DNA from 4 places in the Novosphingobium sp. GV079 genome. Region 2 is predicted to be linked to each of the others. Evidence: predicted binding sites of a transcription regulator. Region 2 holds the regulator's gene; each other region holds the start of a gene.
What was found. Region 2 encodes LexA, which represses DNA repair genes until DNA is damaged. Its sites were predicted from a motif close to GTTCCNCNCTTGTTCT; they were not measured.
Positions count from the first base shown of each region.

Region 1: C8K14_RS06995 (ImuA family protein) is a predicted target of LexA. The motif match lies at 1,347-1,362, and genes of this name have one in related genera.
Region 3: C8K14_RS03745 (ATP-dependent helicase) is a predicted target of LexA. The motif match lies at 1,008-1,023, and genes of this name have one in related genera.
Region 4: recA (recombinase RecA) is a predicted target of LexA. The motif match lies at 1,281-1,296, and genes of this name have one in related genera.

Region 1 covers NZ_QBUE01000004.1:215,814-218,013, reverse strand. The annotation lists gene C8K14_RS07010 (CoA-acylating methylmalonate-semialdehyde dehydrogenase) at 1-514, shown strand, start outside; gene C8K14_RS07005 (GNAT family N-acetyltransferase) at 519-1,022, opposite strand; gene C8K14_RS07000 (DUF1778 domain-containing protein) at 1,004-1,297, opposite strand; gene C8K14_RS06995 (ImuA family protein) at 1,409-2,152, shown strand; gene C8K14_RS06990 (DNA polymerase Y family protein) at 2,040-2,200, shown strand, end outside.
Region 2 covers NZ_QBUE01000012.1:70,582-72,781, reverse strand. The annotation lists gene C8K14_RS15410 (molybdopterin molybdotransferase MoeA) at 1-375, shown strand, start outside; gene lexA (transcriptional repressor LexA) at 433-1,122, shown strand; gene C8K14_RS15400 (nucleotidyltransferase domain-containing protein) at 1,488-1,787, opposite strand; gene C8K14_RS22900 (hypothetical protein) at 1,784-2,200, opposite strand, start outside.
Region 3 covers NZ_QBUE01000002.1:425,379-427,578, forward strand. The annotation lists gene C8K14_RS03735 (MFS transporter) at 1-8, opposite strand, end outside; gene C8K14_RS03740 (hypothetical protein) at 167-778, opposite strand; gene C8K14_RS03745 (ATP-dependent helicase) at 1,027-2,200, shown strand, end outside.
Region 4 covers NZ_QBUE01000015.1:17,168-19,367, forward strand. The annotation lists gene recA (recombinase RecA) at 135-1,205, opposite strand; gene C8K14_RS16990 (ATP-binding protein) at 1,586-2,200, opposite strand, start outside.

The DNA.
Region 1 (2,200 bases), on a different contig from region 2:
GGCGCGGATCGAAAGCTATATCCAGATGGGCGTGGACGAAGGCGCCGAACTGGTCGTCGATGGCCGCGGCTTCTCGCTGCAAGGCTATGAAAACGGAAATTTCCTGGCCCCCACGCTGTTCGACCGCGTGACACCGGAAATGCGCAGCTATCAGGAGGAAATCTTCGGCCCGGTGTTGCAGATCGTGCGCGCGCACGATGTCGATGAAGCCATCGCGCTGGCCACCAACCACGCCTATGGCAATGGCGTGGCCATGTTCACCCGCAATGGCGCCGCCGCCCGCAACTTTGCCGCCAAGGTGGAAGTGGGCATGGTTGGCATCAACGTGCCGATCCCGGTGCCGGTCGCCTATCACAGCTTTGGCGGGTGGAAGCGCTCAGGCTTTGGCGATCTCAACCAATACGGCATGGACGGCGTGCGCTTCTACACCCGCACCAAGACCGTGACCCAGCGCTGGCCCAGCACCTCGGGCGATGTGGTGGACCAGAGCTTCGTGATCCCGACGATGAAGTGAAGCATCACGGTAGAGCCGCGATCAGCGTCTCTATGGGCAGGAACAGGGTTCGGCTATCGGCCGGATATTCCAGGAAGTCGGCGCATTTCAGGTAAAAGCGCCGAGCCTGCTCATTCTTGGCGTGAACCATCACCGCGCCGATGCCGATGCTTTGTGCCGCCAAGGCTATGCGGCGCAGGGCATCGGCCAGCAAATCGCTTCCCAAGCCCTGGCCGGCATGGCGCCGATTCACCGCAAGGCGCCCGATGATCGATACCGGGATCAGATCAGGCGCGTTTCGGCGCAGGCGGGATGGTGCTTCCCGCCGCTCTACTGCACCTGCCAGGATACACACATAGGCCGCCACTCTGCGATCATCGCATACCACATAGGTACGCGCGAAGCGCCCCTCGTTGCGACGCGCCTTCTGCCGCAACCAGGCATTGAGCGCCGGCTCTCCGCAATCGAACTCGTCAACCTCATGGTCATCGGCCAGAGGGACTGGCGCAGTCAGTCTTCCCGTTGCCATGTCGGCACCCGCCGCATCAGTGCCTTCAGCCTTGGGCCAGGCTCGGGCGGATTGTCCAGCGCGGCCATGAAGGCCGCATGGTCCTGGCTTTCCAGTGCGAACAATCGCTGATCGAGCAAGACGTCGATCGCTTGTTGGCGCGCGCTTTCGATCATGAATTCGGTGCGGGTCTTGCCCAGAATGGCCGCTGCTTCGTCAATAAGCTGGCGGGTGGCAGCCTCGATCCGCAGATTGATGCTGCCCTTGCTTGGGATCATTTGGGGAGACTGGTCCATGGCGTGAATATCCGCCTTTGTATGTACAATGTCAATACAATCGCAACCCTATCCCCACCTGTTCCAACGGCCAGCCTCGACAGGGAGTGAGAAATGGAACATAATAGGAACATGGAAAGTGTTTCCGCCTCGATCCTCACCACCCCGGCCTGGCGCCTGCGCCCGGCCTTGCAGCGTCCCGTGCCTATGCTGGCGGCGGGCCAAGTGCATGAAGTGCATGGGCAAGGTGATGATCGCGCGGCGGGGCTTGCCTTTGCCTTGGGGCTGGGCGCGGCGAATCGCAGTGGCACCGTGCTGATGGTGCGCAGTGGCAGGCGCCAGTCGCTGGCGCTCTACGGTGAAGGACTGATGCTGCTGGGTATCGATCCGGCGCGGCTGCTGCTGGTAGAGGCAGGCGACGCCGCCACTCTGCTGCGCGCTGGGCTGGAGGGCGCGCGTTGCCCTGGCCTGGCGCTGGTCTTGCTGGAAAGCGAGGGGCCCTTGAAAGGCTATGACCTGACGGCCAGCCGGCGCTTCGTGCTGGCTGCCGAACGCACGCAAACGCCGGTCGTGCTGTTGCGCCATGCCGCCAAGGCGCAGCCCAGCGCCGCACATACCCGCTGGCAGGTTGCCAGTGCGCCGTCCCAACCCCTCGCAGCGCCACCGGGTGCGCAAGTGCGTCCGCCCGGCTTGCCGGCTTTGGCGGTAGAGGCGCTGCGCTGGCGGGGTGGGCCGGCGGGGCAAACGTGGCATTTGCAATGGGATGAACAACATGGCGGTTTCCGGGACACCACCGGCACCTCCAACCGGAGCGAAAACGGACAGGCGGCGCCATCTGGCGCTGTACTTCCCCTGGCTGCCCTGCGAGCGGGTTAGGGCCACATCGGCAGACCCGCTGCCCGCAGGCGTGCCGCTGGCCCTGGT
Region 2 (2,200 bases):
GGGCAACGCAGCGCCAAGGACCGCGCCGCGCCGCAGGTGATCCTCGGCCTGCCCGGCAATCCGGCCTCGGCCTATGTCACCGCGCACCTGTTCATGCTCCCCCTGCTGCGCGCCGCGCTGGGTGCCGCCCAGCCGCTGCCCAGCCCGCTGCACATGCCGCTGGCCCAGCCGATGCCGGCCGGTGGCGGGCGCACCGAATTCCTGCGCGGCCATTGGGATCGCGTTTCCGTCACACTCGATCCGTTGCAGGATTCCGGCGCAATCGCCCCCATTGCCCGCGCCAATTGCCTGGTGCAGCGCGAGGCCGGCGCGGCGATGCAACCGGAAGGGAGCAAGGTGCCGATCTATCTGCTCGAATTTGGCGGATTTGCTTGACGGGTTCGGTTTGGTTGCTTATTCGTTCCGCATTCGTTCGCCATAGGAGACTTGCGGATGCTCACGCGCAAGCAGCACGAACTGCTCTCGTTCATCCAGACGCGCCTTGATGATTCCGGCATTTCCCCTTCGTTTGAAGAAATGAAGGAAGCGCTCGATCTCAAGTCAAAGTCTGGCGTGCACCGCCTGATCTCTGCGCTGGAAGAACGCGGCTTCATCCGCCGCCTGCCCAACCGCGCCCGCGCCCTCGAAGTGATCCGCGAGCCGGAAAGCCTGGCGACCAAGGCCGCCGCGCGCAATCCCGCGCCGCGCCCCACTGCCCCCGCGTCCGCCACCCCGCGCCCGGCGCCAGTGGCCGCGAACGACGTGATCGAAATCCCGCTCCACGGCCGCATCGCCGCGGGCGCCCCGATCGAGGCGATGGAGGGCTCGGCCATGCTGCCCGTGCCCGCCGCCCTGCTCGGTTCTGGCGAGCACTACGCGCTGGAAGTGTCGGGCGATTCGATGGTCGACGCCGGCATCCTCGACGGCGACTACGCCCTCGTGCGCCGCACCAACACCGCCCGCGACGGTGAAATCGTCGTCGCCCTGGTGCGTGGCGAGGAAGCGACTCTCAAGTACCTCCACCACGAAAAAGGCCGCATCCGCCTCGACCCGGCCAACGCCGCGTACAACCCCCAGTTCTACGCCCCCGACGAAGTGGAAGTGCAAGGCAAGCTGGCAGGGCTGCTGCGGCGGTATCATTGAGGGTGGTGGTAGAGGGGTTTGTGCTGAGTGAATAGGCATCTGCGTGCGGGCCCTTCAACGGGCTACTGTTGGGCGTGATTGCTCCATTGGGCAGCGGTCAACCTCCCCAGCCTGCCTCGCTCTGCGCAGGTTTCCTTGCGCCGGGTCGATAATACGCAATGCCTTTAAGTGTGGCTTTCCTGCCGTTCGACAGCGCCGGGTGGAACCTCAGCACTTGTTTAGAGCAGATATTCGGGGTTCGCCTGGGTGGTGCCGCCACTGCGACAGAGGCGGGGCCGTTAGCAGTCAGTCGGCATTGAAAGGACCAAATGGCGAAGCTACCTTCACAACTGTGCGGTGCGCGGTCGAAATAGAACTCGATCGCGCTAGGCGCGTGACACAGCAGACTTGGCCAAATCCACAAGCGATACGCATCGCTCCTTGAGCAAGAACTCACTCTCATCCGCTTCTGATGGCAACATGCAGAGAATGTGGAGTGGCAATTGTTCGCCGGCCGACCGCATTTCCGCTTTGAGGTTGGATAGCGCTTCACCGCCGGGGCCAATGACAAGAATGTCGATGTCTTTGCCGACCCCGTTCAGGGTCGAGCCGAACATATAAGCGTCGAAATTGGCAAAGGACCCGCAAAACGTCAGCAGATGAGCTGCAATTGCGCCAGCCTTCATGATCTCTGGTGGATGTAGTCCCTCAGCCCTTCCCACTTTATCACCTTGCATCCGAGCTCATTTCCCGCTTCGATCGCTTCTTTAGATGGGCTCCCGTTCGGGTTGATGTTCCACGCGACATCCATCGGACCAAACCGATCCCAAAGGCTGCGAACCGCATCGGCGGTAGGTTCGTACTCTGCGATCATGCCTAATCGGAAAACGACGCCATTCTTGAGAGTGACCTGATAGATGCGATCAAACTCGCGAGCGGCCTGGGCCACACGACCATATTGTCTAAGGAGGCGGTCCACGAAGAAATACGTCTTGTGTGACGCGGTCTTGGCCTTGCCATCCAAGGCAGCCGAAGAGAGCGTTCCAAAGCTGCCCCAGCCTACGCCATGATCCTGCAGAAAGCGGATCGCCTCGCCTTG
Region 3 (2,200 bases), on a different contig from region 2:
GCGGTCATGATCTGCGCGACGTTCCCGCCGGCCCCTTCCTTGTCAAGCGCGCAATCGATTTGGCGGCCTGACACGCGGCGCTGACGCGAAAAGGGGCGCCGGTTTCCCGGCGCCCCCTCCCCGTTGCCAAGGCAACAGATGTGCGACCCTTCAGGGCTTGTTTGGTTCAGACACCGCCACGGTTGCGGCAGCTATCCGTCACCGTGCGCGAGCACACGGGATACTTCTTGGGCGTGGCGTCAGCGTTGGACGCATACTGGCTGCTGCTGCTGGCCGTCGCTGCGCTGTCCATGCCGGTATCGCCGCTCGGGGCCGGGGCAGGCGCCGTGGCGGTGTTGGCCGCCATGCCGCCCGACATGCCACTGCTGTTCGAGTCAGCGGTGGGGGCCGGCGGGGTGCTGCCCGCTGCCGAAGCGGATGCCGAAGCCGACGCCCGGCCCTGAACCTGGGCCACAATCGACGGCCAAATCTGGGCGCGCTGGTCAGGCGTCATGGCATAGACCTGGCCGCGCTGGGTGTCATTCATCGCCCACCAGCCCTTCTGCTGGTCCGCATTCAGCGACCAGAAGTATTCCTGCTGGGCCGACGGCCATGCATCATACTTGGCCTTGAGATCGGCCGGCCAGCCATCGTACTGGCCCTTCTGTTCCGTCGTCATCGAGAACGGACCAGTCGGAGTTGCGGTAGCCGGCGGGGTGGCTGCTGCCTGAGCATGGAGAGCAACGGGCAGCGAAGCGGTCGAGAGCGCCAGAGCGCTGATGAAAATCATCTTTCGCATGGAGATCTTCTCCTGTTCCAAAGATCCGAATTGCCCAAGTTACGCCCGATCCTGTCATTTCGTTTCCGGGCATTCGGCCAGACGTGATATTGTGTCGATCAGCCGCTCGACTTGCCCCGTGTGTGCGGCAAGCGGTGATTTTGTTGATGTATGACAGATGAATGGGAAGCTTTGGCCGGGGCATAGGACGGTGGCGGATGGGCAAATCCGCCTTGCGCCTGCGCACCCGGTTCCCTACTTGTTCCACCGTGACGAGCTTTGCCCCCCCTTCTCCCCACTCTCCCCCCGGCCCCCTTGCAGGCAACGAGCCCGATTGGCTGTCAGGCCTGAACCCGCCGCAGCGCGAGGCGGTGTTGACCACCGATGGCCCGGTGCTGATGCTGGCGGGTGCCGGCACCGGCAAGACCGCCGCGCTCACCGCGCGCCTTGCCAATCTGCTGCGCCAGCGCCTGGCTTATCCGTCGCAGATCCTGTGCGTGACTTTTACCAACAAAGCCGCGCGCGAGATGCGCGAGCGCGTGGGGCACCTGATCGGGCCGGCAGTGGAAGGGATGCCGTGGCTCGGCACGTTCCATTCGATCGCGGCCAAGATGCTGCGCCGCCATGCTGAGCTGGTCGGGCTGACCAGTTCGTTCACGATCATCGATACCGATGACCAGTTGCGCCTGCTCAAGCAGCTGATCCAGGCCGAAGGCGTGGACGACAAGCGCTGGCCGGCCAAGCAGCTGGCCGGGCTGATCGATCGCTGGAAGAACCGTGGGCTGGGCCCGGATGATCTCGATGCCGGGGAAAACGAAGCCTATGCCAATGGCCGTGGCGCGCATTTCTACCGGCTCTATCAAGACCGGCTGCGCACCATCAACGCCTGCGATTTCGGCGATCTGCTGCTGCATATCCTGGTGATCTTCCGCCAGCATCGCGATGTGCTGGAAAGCTGGCAGGACCGTTTCCGCTATATCATGGTGGACGAATACCAGGACACCAACGCGGTGCAGTACCTGTGGCTGCGGCTTTTGGCGCAAGTGCGCAAGAACATCTGCGTGGTGGGCGACGATGACCAGTCGATCTATTCCTGGCGCGGCGCCGAAGTGGCCAACATCCTGCGCTTTGAAAAGGATTTTCCCGGCGCCAAGGTGATCCGGCTCGAGCAGAACTATCGCTCCACCCCGCATATCCTGGGCGCGGCATCGGGCCTGATTGCCGAAAATGCGCAGCGGCTGGGCAAGCAGCTGTGGACCGAGCGCGACGGCGGCGACAAGCTGCGCGTGATCGGCGTGTGGGACGCGCCCGAGGAAGCGCGCCGCGTGGGCGAGGAGATCGAGCGGCTGGAGCGCGAGGGCTGCCCGCTCGACCGTGTGGCGATCCTGGTGCGCGCACAGTTCCAGACGCGCGAGTTCGAAGACCGCTTCATCCAGATCGGCC
Region 4 (2,200 bases), on a different contig from region 2:
GATGAAAGACTTTGCCTGGCCAAAACGCCAGCGGCGCGCCATTCACCTGGAACGACGCGCCGGGAGCAAGGAACGGCAGGGCGTGGCGCGGCAGCCTGCCGCCATCGCGCCCTGCGGATCAGGTCAACGCCTGATCAGATATCGTCGTCAGCGTCAGGGCCGGCCATCAGGCCTTCGGCCACCTGCTCGGTCCGGCCACGGATCGCCGCTTCCAGGCGATCGCGCAGTTCGGTGTTTTCGCGCAGGAAGTTCTTGGCGTTTTCGCGGCCCTGGCCGATGCGCACCGAGTCATAGCTGAACCATGCGCCCGACTTTTCGACCAGGCCGGCCTTGACCCCGAGATCGAGGATTTCGCCGATCTTGGAGATGCCTTCGCCATACATGATGTCGAATTCGACCTGCTTGAACGGTGGGGCGACCTTGTTCTTGACGACCTTCACGCGGGTGGTGTTGCCGGTGATTTCGTCGCGATCCTTGATCTGGCCGGTACGGCGAATGTCGAGACGGCAAGAGGCATAGAACTTGAGAGCGTTGCCGCCGGTGGTGGTTTCCGGGTTGCCGTACATCACGCCGATCTTCATGCGCACCTGGTTGATGAAGATCACCATGCAGCGCGAACGGCTGATCGAGCCGGTCAGCTTGCGCAGCGCCTGGCTCATCAGGCGGGCCTGGAGGCCGACGTGGCTGTCGCCCATTTCGCCTTCGATTTCGGCGCGGGGCACCAGCGCGGCGACCGAGTCGACGACGAGAATGTCGATGGCGTTGGAGCGGACCAGCGTATCGACGATTTCCAGCGCCTGCTCGCCCGTGTCGGGCTGCGAGACGATCAGTTCATCGATGTTGACGCCCAGCTTCTTGGCATAGACCGGATCGAGCGCGTGTTCGGCGTCAACAAAGGCCGCCGTGCCACCGGTCTTCTGCGCTTCGGCAATGGCGTGCAGCGCCAGGGTGGTCTTCCCCGAGCTTTCCGGGCCATAGATTTCGATGATGCGGCCGCGCGGCAGGCCGCCAATGCCCAGCGCGATATCCAGCCCGAGCGAGCCGGTGGAAATCGCTTCCACCTGCATCGTCTCCTTGGAGCCCAGCTTCATCACCGAGCCCTTGCCGAATGCGCGGTCGATCTGGGCCAGTGCGGCGTCTAGCGCCTTCTGACGATCCATGTCCTTTTCTTTGCCTTCCTGAATGAGCTTGAGCTGCGCCGCCATGGCTGCTTCCCCTTGCCTAGAGATGGCTGACACGAACCGTCAACACACAGAACAATGTACTTATTCTGTTCTTATGGAACAAGGGGGGAACAGAAAATTCTTTCCAGAGTGGAGACAATTTCCGCTGCGCACTGGAAACATGGGGATTTCAGGGACTTTTTCAAGCTCTCCCACGCAGCAACCCACGCTCGGCATGGCATTTCCCCAGTTTGGGAAAATGCTGCCATCGTGGCGGAATTGGCGACTCAGCTGGCTTGTTCGGCCCGCCCCTCCGTCAGGCCTGCGGCCTGCCACCTCCCCACGATGTGGGGAGGATCTTGAAGGCCCTCCCCACATCGTGGGGAGGGGAACCGCCCGCGCAGCGGGTGGTGGAGGGGCAATCACTCCCCGCGCAGCACCTGTTCGACCGCCGCCACGATCTGCGCCACCGAAAACGGCTTGGCCAGGAAATGCATGTTGGGGATGTCGATCTCGCGGCGGAGCTGTTCCTCGGCATAGCCTGACATAAACAGCACCGGCAGATCGGGCTTAACCCGGCGGATCTCGCGCGCCATGGCCGGCCCGTCCATCGAAGGCATGACCACGTCGGACACCACCAGGTCGATATCCCCGCCAACCGCCATGATGCGTGACAGCGCTTCCAGGCCGTCCTCGCCATCGGCCGCCGTGGTGACCTCATAGCCCTGGCGCACCAGCGCCCGCTCGGCCACGGCGCGCACGGTGTCCTCGTCCTCGACCAAGAGCACGCGCCCGCCGCCGGTCCATTGCGTGCGGCGCGTCTCGCCCTTGGGCTTGGCCGCCTCTGCCACATCGGCCGGATCGGGCACATGCACCGGCAGGTAGATGGTAAAGCGCGTGCCCTTGCCCACCTCGCTATCGGCAAAGATGAAGCCGCCCGATTGCTTGACGATGCCATAGACAGTGGAAAGGCCAAGGCCGGTGCCCTTGCCCTTTTCCTTGGTGGTGAAGAACGGTTCGAAGATCTTGCCGATCTG